Regions from separate parts of the Pseudoalteromonas rhizosphaerae genome, predicted to be linked through region 1. Evidence: predicted binding sites of a transcription regulator. Region 1 holds the regulator's gene; each other region holds the start of a gene.
What was found. Region 1 encodes LexA, which represses DNA repair genes until DNA is damaged. Its sites were predicted from a motif close to TACTGTATNNNNATACAGTA; they were not measured.

Region 1 (5,069 bases):
CGCAGGTATTGAAATTACAATTTATCCACTTTCAAGTTAGCCTTTTCGCTCTACAATTGCTGCGGTCATTCTTGATACGCAGCACAGTTCTCCACGACTATTGGTGATTTTTATTTCCCATACGGATGTACGCTTGCCTAAGTGTAGTGGTGTTGCTATCGCGGTTAATATACCATTACGTGATGCTTTTAGATGATTGGCATTGATCTCCTGGCCAACACAATAAAACTTTGTAAAATCAACAGCAAAGTTTGCAGCATAACTCGCCACCGTTTCTGCAAGTACAACATTTGCGCCGCCATGCACCATACCCATAGGGTTATGATGAGCTGGGATCGCGGGCATCGTTGCTACTAAATAATCATCGCCTATTTTACTTATTTCAATGCCCATGGTTTTCATCAATGTGCCTTGACCACTTATGCCGTCATCAAGTTGCTTACATTGTGCTAGGGTGATCGGTTGATACCAAATACTCATCTGTCTACCTCACTAAGTTATTTACTAAATCAGTCTACACTTTTAAACATTTTCCTACAGTTAAGATCATAAAAATAGATAAAATGTACCTATATTATCTAACTGTTAATGGATCTTAAGGATGAAAGTAAAGGTATTTGGATGTGGTGCAATATTATTAATGAGCCTTGTTGCTCAGCCGCAGGCTGTTGCTAGTACCCAACATCAACTCGATATTGGTTTTACCGATTTAGCTGGTTTAGATGAATCTTTTTTAGGCGCACGATACCGATATTTTGCGCAAGATCTTGAATCTTTGACTGGTCCATACGAGCTAAAAGCGTATTTAAATCAAGTCAATAATTATGCTATTGGTGGGTTTGCTAATGATGATTTTAGCTATTTAAATGCCGATGCTGCCATCTATGGTCCCGCAGGATTAGTTATTAGTGCCAGCGCGCAGCGCCTCTGTGAGGATAATAGCTATTGGCAAAATACTGATTATTTAGTGAGTGCCGCTGTTGGTAAGCAAATGAATGAGCAGTTACAACTAGGGTTCAATGTATATTACAGTCGCTTAGAGCGCCATGATATGTGGTTTGGCAAAGATAATGAAAGAGTCGCGGTTGAATGGACTTATGCTCCTTATGTTCGTTGGACAAATATAGTTAGCAATCAAGGTTGGGATTTAGAGCTAAAGCAATTGGCAGGGCGTTATCGTTATGTGCAGGGGCAGGCGGTTTATTATGTAAATCAAGCATGGTCAGTGGGAGTCGTTGCCAATATTCGGAATCAGAAAAATCTAAAAGACAACTATGAACTGCAAACGCAATATTGGTTTAATCAACATGTAGCATTAAAGTTTGGTCTTGGATCTGCGCTTGATTCTGGAAGTGGTTTAAATAGTATGAGCTTGTTATTAACGGCGCGATTTTAAGCCAATTTATATTTGCGATTTTCAGATAACTGTATATACTCACAGTTAAATGTACTGTATGGAAAACCAGTTGTATGCGCCCATTAACGAATCGCCAAGCTCAAATTCTCGAACTTATTAAAGTTTTTATTAAAGATACCGGTATGCCGCCAACCCGTGCTGAGATTGCGCAAACGTTAGGTTTTAAAAGTGCTAATGCAGCGGAAGAACATTTAAAGGCATTAGCGAAAAAGGGCGTTATTAAAATGAAGCCCGGTGCTAGTCGAGGTATTCAGTTAGTTGAAGAGGATGAGCCGGAACAACTTGGTTTACCTCTAATAGGCAGAGTTGCCGCTGGTGAGCCTATTTTGGCAGAGCAGCATGTTGAAAGTCATTGCAAAATAGATCCACTCTTGTTTAAACCGGCTGCTGATTTTTTACTGCGTGTGCAAGGCATGAGTATGAAAGACATTGGTATTATGGATGGCGATTTATTGGCTGTACACAGCACTCAAGTTGCTGAAAATGGCCAAGTGGTGGTTGCCCGTGTTGATGACGATGTAACAGTAAAACGCCTTGAAAAAGCAGGTAAAAAAGTTTTTTTACATGCTGAAAATGATGAATTTTCACCGATTGAAGTGGATCTTGAACATGAATCTTTCAATATTGAAGGGTTAGCTGTTGGGGTGATCCGCAACGCTGATTGGATGTAAATTTTTTGATCTATATTTTGCACCAAATTGGTGAAGTTTGGTGCATTTAATTTTTTACCGCTTTAATGGCTAGATTTTATACTTAGCTATAGCGTCCTAAGCCCTATCAAATCTACTTGTCAGCTACTTTTAGCCCTCTAATATTATCCCTAATTACAAAATAACGCGCTGATTTTTAGCTGTTATTTATGCACCAAAAAAGAATTAAATTGCTCTTAAAACTTGCTAATTGTTCATTTTTTAACTAATTGGTTAATACACTGTGTTAACAGCTACTTTAAAAGTCTAACAATTTTGCTCAATAGCATAATTTAGGGTTGCGTTAATATTCAGTAACAATAAAAAATAACGAATTGGCGCGAATAAAGCTGTGCCGCCTTTTCGCTTTGCGTTTTGCAATAGCATTTAAAGGAGCCGTCACATGGGTAAATTGAGCTCTACCTTGTGGCTTATATTGTTTGTTCTACCGCAGCAAGTATTGGCTAATAGCCAGTTTAATATGCGTAAGGGCGTAACAGATATAAGTAATGATGTTTATCAGCTGCACATGACAATATTTATTATATGTTGTGTGATTGGGGTCATCGTGTTCGCCGTGATGTTTTGGGCACTGATCCACCACCGTAAATCTAAAGGGGCAAAACCAGCCCAATTTCATGAAAGTACTAAAGTTGAAATCCTTTGGACGGCAATCCCGTTTGTGATTTTAATTGGTATGGCAATTCCTGCGACAAAAACTTTGATTGCAATGGAAGATGCTAGTAAAGCTGATCTCACGATTAAAATTACTGGTTCTCAATGGAAATGGCATTATGAGTACATGGGTGAAGATGTTGAGTTTTATTCAATGCTTGCTACACCTCAAGATGAAATAACTAATCTTGCAAATAAAAACCCTAATTACCTGCTTGAAGTTGATAAACCTTTGGTGTTGCCAATTAATCAAAAAGTACGATTTTTAATGACCTCAGACGACGTTATTCATTCTTGGTGGGTGCCTGATTTTGCAGTGAAAAAAGATGCTAACCCTGGGTTTATCAATGAAACTTGGACCAGAATTAATGAAGAGGGCATTTATCGAGGGCAATGTGCAGAACTATGCGGAAAGGATCATGGCTTTATGCCTGTGGTGGTTGAAGCTAAATCTGAGCAAGCATTTGCAAACTGGCTGAGCGAAGCTAAGCAGGCAAAAGCAAACGCTGCAATTGCTGATGCTGCATTATTAGATCAAACATTACCAAAAGAAGAATTAATGACACTCGGCGAGCAAGTCTATATGGCCAGTTGCGCTGCGTGTCACCAACCAACAGGTATGGGCTTACCGGGGGTTTTCCCGGCGCTCAAAGGCAGTCCGGTAGTATTAGGAGATATTAAAGATCATATTGATGTAGTGCTTCATGGTCGCCCAGGTACCGCTATGCAAGCATTTGACAAGCAGTTATCAATCAAGCAGCTAGCAGCTGTGATCACCTATAAGCGTAATGCATGGGGCAATGACACTGGGGATGTAATTCAACCGAGTCAGATACAAGCCGCGATTGATGCAACTTCGGAGGCTAAATAATGAGTAGCGTAACAGAGCAACAACATGATCAAGCTGCACACCATGATGGACATCATCATCCTGCGAAAGGTTTTAAACGCTGGCTTTATACTACTAACCATAAAGATATCGGTAGCTTATATTTAATTTTTTCGTTGACGATGTTTTTAATTGGTGGCGCCATGGCGATGGTGATCCGCGCAGAGTTATTTCAACCTGGCTTACAGTTAGTAGAGCCTCACTTTTTCAATCAAATGACCACAGTACATGGCTTGATTATGGTATTTGGTGCCGTTATGCCGGCCTTTACAGGATTGGCTAACTGGATGGTACCACTCATGATTGGCGCACCAGATATGGCATTACCACGGATGAATAATTGGAGCTTTTGGATTTTACCTTTTGCTTTTATTATTTTACTGGCATCCCTGTTTATGCCAGGTGGTGGCCCGGCATTTGGCTGGACTTTTTATGCACCACTGTCAACAACTTACAGTAACGATAATACCGCATTATTTGTTTTTGCTATTCACATCATGGGTATTAGCTCAATTATGGGCGCAATCAATGTGATTGTAACTATCGTTAATTTACGTGCGCCAGGTATGACTTGGATGAAGCTGCCGCTGTTTGTGTGGACATGGCTTATCACCGCTTTTTTATTGATTGCTGTGATGCCGGTATTGGCCGGTGCTGTGACTATGGTATTGACTGATAAGTATTTTGCAACCAGCTTTTTTGATGCTGCTGGGGGCGGTGATCCGGTGATGTTCCAGCACATATTTTGGTTTTTTGGTCACCCTGAAGTGTACATTATGATTCTGCCAGCCTTTGGCATTATCTCGACTATAGTGCCGACCTTTTCACGTAAAAAATTATTTGGTTATGCCTCTATGGTATATGCCACATCTTCGATTGCTTTACTTAGCTTTATAGTTTGGGCGCATCATATGTTTACCACAGGTATGCCTGTCGCTGGCGAATTATTTTTTATGTATGCAACTATGCTGATATCGGTGCCAACTGGGGTCAAAGTATTTAACTGGGTAGCCACCATGTGGCGTGGTTCGATTAGTTTTGAAGTGCCTATGTTATTTAGTATTGCGTTTATTGTGTTATTCACTTTAGGTGGTTTCTCTGGGTTGATGCTGGCGATTACTCCTGCTGATTTTCAATACCATGATACTTATTTTGTGGTGGCGCATTTTCATTATGTGTTAGTGACTGGGGCGATATTTTCAATTATGGCCGGGGCGTATTATTGGCTGCCAAAATGGACGGGAAATATGTTCAATATCACCTTGGCTAAATGGCATTTTTGGTTGTCGTTAGTGAGCGTGAATGTATTGTTTTTCCCTATGCACTTTGTTGGTTTGGCCGGTATGCCACGCCGGATTCCTGACTACGCACTGCAATTTGCAGACTTTAACGCGATTAT
Region 2 (5,069 bases), 1.6 Mb from region 1:
TCATCAATAAAAAGCACATTCCTACAACCACAGCTGTAAGTCCGGTTCTGCCACCCACAGATACTCCTGCAACTGACTCTATATATGAGGTTGTGGTCGAAGTGCCCAATACTGAACCGGCAATGGTTGCGGCGCTATCAGCACTTAATGCTCGTCCTAAACGAGGCATATTACCTTGTTCATCAGCAAGACCTGCTTTTTGAGTTACCGCAACTAAGGTGCCTGATGTATCAAATAAATCAACGAACAACAATGCAAAAATGACGCTAAGCATTGACAACTCAAACGCCGCTGAAAAATCAAGTTGCATAAAAGTAGGCGCAATTGAAGGAGGCATAGATATCACGCCTTGATACTCTACCAAACCCAGACTTAGCGCGATCACAGTTACTAATAAAATGCTGATCAAAACACCACTTTTAAAATCACGATAAAGTAGCGCTGCAATAACAAAAAAGCTAAAAATAGCCAACAATGGACCGGCAGCCGTTATATCACCCAGTTGCACTAATGTTGCAGGGCTGGCCACAATGATCCCGGCATTTTTAAGCGCAATTAACGCTAAGAACGCTCCAATTCCTGTTGCAATGGCTTGCTTTAACACCAATGGAATAGCATTAATTATCCACTCCCTGACTTTGAACAAACTCAGGAACAAGAAAATACAGCCCGACATAAACACAGCCCCTAATGCTGCTTGCCAGGTATAGCCCATGCCTAACACAACACCATAAGTAAAAAAGGCATTAAGCCCCATACCAGGAGCCAAAGCTAACGGATAATTTGCCCAAAAGCCCATGATAAAACAGCCAATAGCCGCAGCAATACAAGTTGCCACAAACGCAGCACCTTGATCCATACCAGCTTCAGCCAACATAGCAGGGTTGACAAACACAATATAAACCATAGTAATAAAGGTAGTGAGGCCGGCAATACATTCGCGGCGCACAGTCGAGTTGTGGTCGCTAATTTTAAATAACGCGTCGAGCATAAGTGAGTTTCATTTTAGATGACAATAATTGCGTGATTTTATCATATATTTCAAGAATAACAGGACAATTAACCTGATATTAGACTAAACTGAGCAGGTAAATGACAACAATAATATGTGTGGCACTATGACAGATACCTCGCCAATTGGCTTAGATTTAGAACAACAGTTAGAAAACGTATTATCGTTTATCACCCAACCGAGCAAAGCCCCACACAGTGCGGTTAAAGCTGATACTCCTGATAACACTGTTAATAAAGCCCTGTATTATTTAAAAAATGATCAACCTCCTCTCGCTGCTAAATGGATGCGCTTAGCTGCAATGTCAGGTAATCAGCGAGCCCAATTTTATCTAGGATTATTTTTTATCAAAGGCCAAGGCGTACCTACTAGTGTTTTTCATGGCGCAGTATGGCTAAGTTTAGCCAGTAGCCAAGGCTATGAGCCTGCAACAACCGCCTTAACTGATTTACGTAAACATCTAGCCACCCGCCGCTTTAAAGATGCCCAGTGTTATGCTGCAACACTGTATGAACAAATACACCAACAGCAGTTTGCTCACCTGATCCCCAACTCACCTTGAAAAGGGACTAATCTACCCTTTTCGTTAAAATCAATTGCCACCTCAATTTAAATAATTAATACATTGTTTTGTATAGTATTATTTAATTTTCTGCACATTTTCAAAGCTGATGGTATCAAATAAATTTAAAAATCGTTCAAAAAGATAGCAAAAAACACTTGCACACAAACACTGTATAAACTACTGTATATGAGTACTGTATAAACAACCAGTGAGTGAAACTTATGTTACAGCCAATTACCATCAGAACAGTTAAAAGCTATCAACAAGATAATTTAAGCGCATCAGTAAATTTGATTCAGATAGAAGATGAGATCTCTGCAACTTTTGAACTTCTAAAGGTGTTACACCATTACAATAATAAAAACGCATGGACGTTACTGATTGCACCGGATCACGTACCAAGTAAAGCTTTACTTGATTCATGTTCTATTGATACCAGTAAACTATTAGTGATTAGGCAAAAGCATCTGGTTAATTTAGAGTATGTACTAAATTCAGCACTACATAACGGTAACTTTGCAGCGGTGATCACCTGGACAGACATTGTGAAAGACAATCAAATAGCTAACCTGTCATTAAAGTTAGACCAAGCGAGTGCAAAACTATACTGTTTTACTAAAACCCAACAAGCTACAGAGATAGCATTAGCACAATAAGCTGTTAAAATGCCGTTTTTTAATAAAGCGTATTTTAATTATGACTTCACTCACTGACAGTCTTTGCTTATGTGGTAGCGAACAAAGCTATAGCGATTGCTGTGAAAAATTGCACTCAGGCAATATACAAGCAACAAGCCCAGAGCAACTAATGCGCTCTCGCTTTGTTGCTTATGCCTTAAAAAATGCTAAGTATATTTACCAAACTTATGCCCAAAAAAAACAAGCAGAAAACCCAATCAAAGAAATTGCTGATTTTGCTAATAGTTGCCGCTTTATAAAATTAGCTGTGATCAGTGCAGACCAGCAAGAATACACTGGTTGTGTTGAATTTTGTGTTAGCTATTTTTATCAAAACTTGTTTTGCCAGCTGCATGAAAAATCAAGCTTCATAAAAGAAGATGGGCAGTGGCGTTATCTCGATGGTGAGATCTTCCCTGTTGCAGATATAAAAATTAGCCGCAATGATGAATGCCCGTGTGGTAGCGGTAAAAAATATAAAAAATGCCACAGCGTGTAACACTTTCTTAGAGTGTAGTTTTTACCGTAAGTATTTATAAATAATCATAAATTCAAAAAACTCGCGACCCAACGTGGTCTGTCTAAGTGCGATTAACTCTTTGTTGCTTAACCTAAATTTTGGTTAATGTGTTTTCTAACACATTGATTTAAAGCACTAATATTACTTTTACTCTCCAGCCGAAATTTTCAGGGAAAATAAGGCGAATTTACGCGTCAATAGCATGCCTATTACAAGTAAATTCAACGCAGTTAACATTGAAAAATAGCCGCTGGAGATGGATTTATTATCCGAAGCTCAGATTACTTCCGCCAGTAGAATAACGCGGTAGCAGTTATCGATCCAACTAGGTTACAAACCTCTTGTCATGATTAAATCACTCCTAGATTAAACAAATTTTAATTCTGAAAGGTCAACATGCTCTAGTACTTCACAACAACACCTATAAACAACTAACTCATCCATAAAACATATATATACTGCGTTAGAACCAGCCCCGTAGCATGCTAAGATCTAGTCATATCAAAAAACAATAAAGGAACAAATGTTAAATAAATTTCAAGTATCAAAAAAACACTATAATAAAAACTAGAAAATAAATCGTTATTATTTTTATATTTTTTTAAAATAATTAAAACAAAGCCTAACCTATTAATTTTAATTAAATATATTTATTTAAAACGCATAAAAACAAAACTAAATAATGAAATTAAAACTAATCAATCAGTAATTAGCATTGCAGAAAGTCATATTTAGCGCAATAATGCCACCGGTAGCACTGCAGTGCAAGCATAAACAGGACTTGATTGTGTTAACATTTTTAACAATTAATTTATTTGATTGTTTTGATCTGAACATACAATAATTAGGAACAACCAATGAATAAACGTACGTTATTTAAATATTCTTTGCATGCTTTGGCCATAACAACTGCTATATATGGAAACAGTGCACTTGCTAATGCGTCAGGCTTTGCCGCAACGAATGGTGGTACAACCGGTGGTGCTGGTGGCGATGTTGTTTATGCAACAACTGGAACCCAAATTCACCAGGCTTTATGTAACCGAGCATCAAGTGACACACCAATTATCATCCACGTTGAAGGCACCATAAATCATGGCAACACCAGTAAAGTATCTGGAGATAGTTGCAATACTGGGCCAGATCTAATTGAACTAAAAGAAATTAGTAATGTTTCTATTATCGGTGTTGGTAGCGGTGCTCTTTTTGACCAATTAGGCATCCATATTCGTTCATCTTCAAATATCATTATTCAAAATGTTCACGTTAGAAACGTCAAAAAATCAGGCTCCCCCACCTCCAACGGCGGTGATGCGATTGGCATGGAGTCAAACGTCAGAAATATTTGGGTCGATCACGTTACACTTGAGGCCAGTGGTGGCGAAAGTTCAGGATATGATGCTTTGTTCGATATGAAGAGTAATACCAAATACGTGACATTATCTTACAGTATTTTGCGCAACTCTGGACGCGGTGGTCTCGTTGGCTCAAGTGATAGTGACAATACTAACGGCCCTGTTACTTTTCATCACAATTACTATGAAAATATTAATTCTCGCACGCCTTTACTAAGACACGCGACAGCGCATGCTTACAACAACTACTACTATGGACTCGTGTCATCGGGCATGAATCCACGAATTGGCGGTAAAATGCGCGCCGAAAACAACTACTTTAAAAATTCCAAAGATCCACTCGGTACTTTTTATACAAATGATATGGGTTACTGGCAAGTCAGTGGCAATGTTTGGGATAATATCGATTGGTCTGAACAAGAAAACAAGCTTCACCCAGCAGGCCCTAATCCGACCTCAACCACAACAATCAACATTCCTTATAACTATCAACTTGATAATGCACAGTGTATACCCAACATCATTGCAGCAACGGCTGGCGCGAACAAAGGCTTGCAAACATCGAATGGCCAATGTGGCTCGACTACCCCAACTGATCCAACACCGGATCCAGATCCAATACCTGAGCCAACGCCATCAGGGGAAAATCTTGCTATCAGTGCCGGTGTTGATGGCAGTTCTAAAGCCAGTGGCTCGAGTTATGGCAATGTGAACGACGGCGATATGTCAACTTACTGGTCACCGTCAGCTACCACGGGCACGATCAATATTAAAAGCCTTAACACCACCATAAATGCGATTAAAATAATTGAAACCCCAGCCAGTAAAGGAAGCATTACAGCTTGGTCTTTAGTGAACTACGATACAGGTGTAACACTTACTAACGGTGGTGCTGTGCCAAATGTAATCACTTTTTCTAACACTAACTTATCCAAAGTAA
Region 3 (5,069 bases), 170 kb from region 1:
CTTTTCGCCTTTTTCTGCTTGATACATCGCCATTAAACCAGATGTTTGAATAGCGTATTTCGCTTGCTCTTCTAAAGTGAGATCACCAATTTTATCTTCAATATGTTCTACCAGTTCAACAAACTTAGTAACAACCGTCGCCGCACGTCCTGATAAATGTTGTTGTTCTACGATGGCTTTGGCGGCGTACCATAATGGCAATGATTCGCTACGCGCACAATCGCGAATATGGCTTAAGGTTTTATCGCCAATGCCACGAGCAGGAGTGTTAATCACTCGCTCAAATGCAGCATCATCCTGACGATTACCTACGAGCCGTAAATATGCCAGCGCATCTTTAATTTCTTGACGTTCAAAGAAGCGCATACCGCCGTAAATGCGGTACTTCAAGCCTTCTTGTAACATCGCTTCTTCAAGTACCCGCGATTGCGCGTTACTACGATATAAAATCGCCGCATCTTGTAGGGCATTACCAGCGTTTAACCAGCTGCGTAATTTGCTGCTTACAAAGCGCGCTTCGTCTAATTCGTTAAAAGCGGCATAAACAGAAATAGGTTCACCATCATTGCCATCAGTCCAGAGGCTTTTACCCATTCGGTCTGAGTTATTTTGAATAAGTGCATTAGACGCTTTTAGAATCGTGGCAGTAGAGCGATAGTTTTGTTCAAGGCGAATAGTTTCGGCTTTAAAATCGGTCAAAAAGCGCTTAATGTTTTCAATTTTAGCACCACGCCAACCGTAAATACTTTGGTCATCATCACCTACGATCATGATGCTGTTGGTATCGCCGGCTAATAATTTAAGCCATGCATATTGAATGGTGTTGGTATCTTGAAACTCGTCTACTAGCATATGGGCAAAACGTTGCTGGTAGTGACGTAGTAAGGTTGGATTATTTTTTAGTACTTCAAAACTACGTAATAAGATTTCGGCAAAATCAACTAATCCGGCTCGATCACATGCTTCTTGATAAGCGGTGTAAACTTTAAGCATCATTTGTTCGTTGATGTCGTAAGCTTGGATATCTTTGGGGCGCAGACCTTCATCTTTCTTGGCGCTGATATACCAGCCAAACTGTTTTGCAGGCCATTTTTTGTCATCAATATTCATGGCTTTTAATAAGCGTTTGATCATTCTAAGTTGATCATCAGAGTCTAAAATTTGAAACGCTTCTGGTAAGTTTGCTTCGCGATGGTGGGCACGCAATATACGGTGTGATAAGCCATGGAAAGTACCAATCCACATACCACCTACTGGTGCTTGAAGGGCTTGTTCAACGCGCGTGCGCATTTCTTTAGCTGCTTTATTGGTAAAGGTTACTGCAAAAATACTATAAGCGGAGGCTTGCTCAACCTGCATTAACCATGCGATACGATGAACGAGTACTCGAGTTTTCCCAGAGCCTGCGCCAGCAAGCACCAGCATATTTTGGAGTGGGGCTGCAACTGCATCCCGTTGTTTATCATTTAAACCGTCGAGTAATTCTGAAACGTCCATCATCACGCCTTTTCAATCAATATTAAAAGCAGTATAACAGGTGTTTTTGTTAGGCTAAATAAAATACTGTTTTTATAACCAGTTAATTTAATACATAGTCTAAAGGCTTTAAAAACTTAATGATTCATTTATAGTCATTTTTTAGCTAAGCTAGATCAATGGTGTGAAGTGATATCGCCAATTTGACTTATATTTAGTAAAAATCACGATTTTAGCTAGTTCTTCGTATTACCGTTGATTTTAACATATTGATTTTTAATAACTAAATAATTGGCATGAAGAATGTAAGTAGATAAGAATAAAATTAAATTAATAATTGAGGTTAACATGGCAGAGCAAGGTTCAGGCGGTAATGTTATCGCAGCGATTTGTAATATATTTTTCCCAGGTTTAGGGCAGTTAGTTCAAGGCCGGATTATGGCGGCAATTGGTTTCTTCCTAGCGTGGGTTATTAGTGGCGCGCTTATTTATGTTGCGATTGGTTTTATATTACTGCCGATCGTCTATATTTGGGCAATCATTGATGCCGCGCGGTTTAGATCTTATCGGTAGCTGTATCACTTCAAAGAATAGCGCTTTTTAGCGCTATTTTTGTCACTGGCTTTATTTATTCAGCACTGACTAGGGTATAATCCCGATCATTAGTTGTATTTAGGTAAAGTTATGGAATACCAATTTATACGCGATCCAATAAGTGGCCTGCGGATTAAAATTAGCAGTGAACATGCGGTTATTGGCCGTTGGTTAAATGAAGAGATCGGCAAAGACAAAATTGCTATGGTACAAGCTTTAATAGCCTCAGTATCAAGTAGTTTTGAGCCGTTAACGCTACAGGGTCAAGAAATTGATTTGATCTTAAATAAAGATGAAGCCATTTTTGAAGCCCATGCCTTGCACCAAGACTCTGAAGATTTATTTGCTTATCAAGATGATGAGCTTATGCTCGAGGAAAATGGTTTAAGTAGTGGCTGTGGTTTTGAAGATTTTGTTGATCTGATTAATTCATGGCAAGAATTTACTACAGGTAGGTAAGCAGAGGGTTAAAGCCCCCTGCTAATTACGCTATTGCTCAGATACAGATTTTACTGCAGCCAATAGTAAGCTTTCAGTTAAGCGAACTTTATAATTAGGGTTCGCATATTGAAAATGCACTAAACCTTGTTTATCAATAACAAAGACTGCCGGTACAGGTAAGGCTACCTTCGCTTTACCTTCAAGAGAAACAAAATTTACCCCTAGTTTATTACGATAAATAGTCGCGGTTTTATCATCAAGGTAAAATGCTAAACCAAGCGCTTGGCTTAGCAATAGGCTATCGTCAGAAAGTAACTGATAGTTTGGTGAATCTATTTTAGTTTCAGCCAATTTTTCTGGGCTATCGGGTGAAGCCGCGATAATTTGTGCGTCTAACTCAGTCAGTTCTGCTTCAATTTTTTGCACATTCGCTAATTGCTTAGAGCAATATGGGCACCAACCACCACGGTATACGATAAGCACCGTTGTTTTTTCAGCAAAACGTTCAGCTAAAACAACATTTTTACCGGTTTTATCTTTCAGTGTGATTGCTGGCACTGTTAAGCCGGGCAACAGCGGACTAACTTTTTCAGCCTGATTTGCAATATTTGTGGCTGTTGCAGCAGTCACTGATGCAGTAACTGCGATTGAACAAGCGAGTAGGATTGCTTTTAACATGTAAGTCTCTAATAATTTTTAAACGCGTTACATATAAGATAGGCGAAGTGGAGAAATAATTTCATTAGATCTCAGTTAATACCCAAATCAGCTCAAGATGCGAGTTTCAGTTGGAATTACAAGCGATTTAGGCAAGGCATTGATTGCAAGGAATAGTGGTTCTATTGTTAAAATCAATAACGCAGTATAAATCGCTTTTAAACCAACCCGTTGGGCGTTTCACAGGCACTTACTCTCATCGTTGTTGCTTCTTAAAAGGGACTGCCATTGTTGCAAAGTAACGCCTTGATATTAAGCTCCTGTGAAACGCTGAATTCTGCATCTTGAGGTGGTTTGGGTATACCTGTATTATTACAGCAATTAAAATAGTAACTGGAAGAGATATGTCTGCCAATTTAAATAAACTAGTGGTGATGCTAGAAATGCAAAATGCCATGAACACCAAAGTTCATGATCAATGGTTTAGCCAAGGCTTTGAATGGTATCGCGCTATTTGGGTTGAATGCGCTGAAATGCTTGATCATTACGGTTGGAAATGGTGGAAAAAGCAAACTCCAGATACCGAGCAAGTTATTTTAGAATTGGTTGATATTTTTCACTTCGGTTTATCGTTACGCATTGATGGTGAGACCAGTTATTTAGATCTTGCTAAGCAGTTGGAACAACAGTTAAGTGCACCGCAACAAGCTGATGATTTCAAACAAACGTTAGAAATTCTCGCCGCGTCAGCCGTCGCTGAGAAAACCTTTAACGCCGCAGCCTTCGCTGGATGTATGGCGCAAATAGGTATGGATATTGATGATTTATATCGAGGCTATGTAGGTAAAAATACGCTTAATTTTTTCCGCCAAGATAATGGTTATAAAGATGGTAGCTACATTAAAGAATGGCATGGCAAAGAAGATAACGAGCATTTAGTTGAGGTCGTTAAAAGCCTGAATACGGAACATGCTGATTTTGCAAAGCTTGTATATCAAGGCTTAGAGGCTCGCTACCCTAAAAATTAAGGCAGCATGTCACGAAAATCAGTGACGCTCAAATAGTCACTGATTTCATTGTGCGGTTGTTTACTATCTGGGTTTGCAACCGCCAATAAATGGCCAATACCATATTCTTTTGCGGCGTTTAGTACCGCTAAACTGTCGTCAACGAACAGCGTACGCTGCTTATCAAAACCTAAATCGAGTTGTACTTGCTGCCATAAGCTTTGCTGCTCTTTACTCACACCATATTGATGAGTCGACACCACACCATCTAAATAGTTATCAATATTGGTTTTTTCAAACTTGAGCATGACACTTTCCGGGTGTGCGTTGGTAAGTAAAATCAACTCTTTACCCGCTTTTCGCAACGATGTTAAAAATGCAGGTACATCCTCACGCATTTTAATGAGGTGCTGATGCTGATATTTTAGCTCCATAATAGGTAAATTAAGTTGTTGTTCCCAGTAATCTAAGCAATACCATTGGATTTGACCGCTAACGGCTTGATAGCGTTTTAATATATCCGCTTGGGCTTGTGCCAAACTAATATTCTTTGCGATAGCGAGTTGCTCAGGGATCACTGTCAGCCAAAAGTGATTATCAAAATGGAGATCGAGCAAAGTGCCATCCATATCTAGCAGCACAGTATCGATTTTTGACCAATTTAACATAGGAATTTCATCTTATAGGGTTTATTATTGAACTAACTGCCATGATAGCAAATTAATGCCAATGACACAGAAAAAGCACCCAACACCACCACAAATTCTTCGCACCGAAGTTGTTGCTAAAAGCCGATTATTTACGGTGGAATCACTTGAATTAAAATTTTCAAATGACGAACAGCGTCAATACGAACGGATCCGCGGCGGTGGCCGAGGGGCTGTAATGATAGTG

Region 2: PVK79_RS16425 (SulA-like leucine-rich domain-containing protein) is a predicted target of LexA. The motif match lies at 1,769-1,788, and genes of this name have one in related genera.
Region 3: uvrD (DNA helicase II) is a predicted target of LexA. The motif match lies at 1,562-1,581, and genes of this name have one in related genera.

What each region holds. Positions count from the first base shown of each region.
Region 1 covers NZ_CP118496.1:100,220-105,288, reverse strand. Annotated here, with positions in the region: gene PVK79_RS00545 (hypothetical protein) at 1-40, shown strand, start outside; gene PVK79_RS00540 (PaaI family thioesterase) at 37-480, opposite strand; gene PVK79_RS00535 (hypothetical protein) at 602-1,396, shown strand; gene lexA (transcriptional repressor LexA) at 1,471-2,088, shown strand; gene coxB (cytochrome c oxidase subunit II) at 2,510-3,652, shown strand; gene ctaD (cytochrome c oxidase subunit I) at 3,652-5,069, shown strand, end outside.
Region 2 covers NZ_CP118496.1:3,823,862-3,828,930, forward strand. Annotated here, with positions in the region: gene PVK79_RS16415 (NCS2 family permease) at 1-991, opposite strand, end outside; gene PVK79_RS16420 (SEL1-like repeat protein) at 1,119-1,574, shown strand; gene PVK79_RS16425 (SulA-like leucine-rich domain-containing protein) at 1,799-2,233, shown strand; gene PVK79_RS16430 (YchJ family protein) at 2,274-2,753, shown strand; gene PVK79_RS16435 (pectate lyase family protein) at 3,632-5,069, shown strand, end outside.
Region 3 covers NZ_CP118496.1:5,257,936-5,263,004, reverse strand. Annotated here, with positions in the region: gene uvrD (DNA helicase II) at 1-1,497, opposite strand, end outside; gene PVK79_RS23035 (hypothetical protein) at 1,825-2,049, shown strand; gene PVK79_RS23030 (YacL family protein) at 2,161-2,529, shown strand; gene PVK79_RS23025 (peroxiredoxin-like family protein) at 2,560-3,189, opposite strand; gene PVK79_RS23020 (dUTP diphosphatase) at 3,573-4,196, shown strand; gene yrfG (GMP/IMP nucleotidase) at 4,193-4,843, opposite strand; gene nudE (ADP compounds hydrolase NudE) at 4,905-5,069, shown strand, end outside.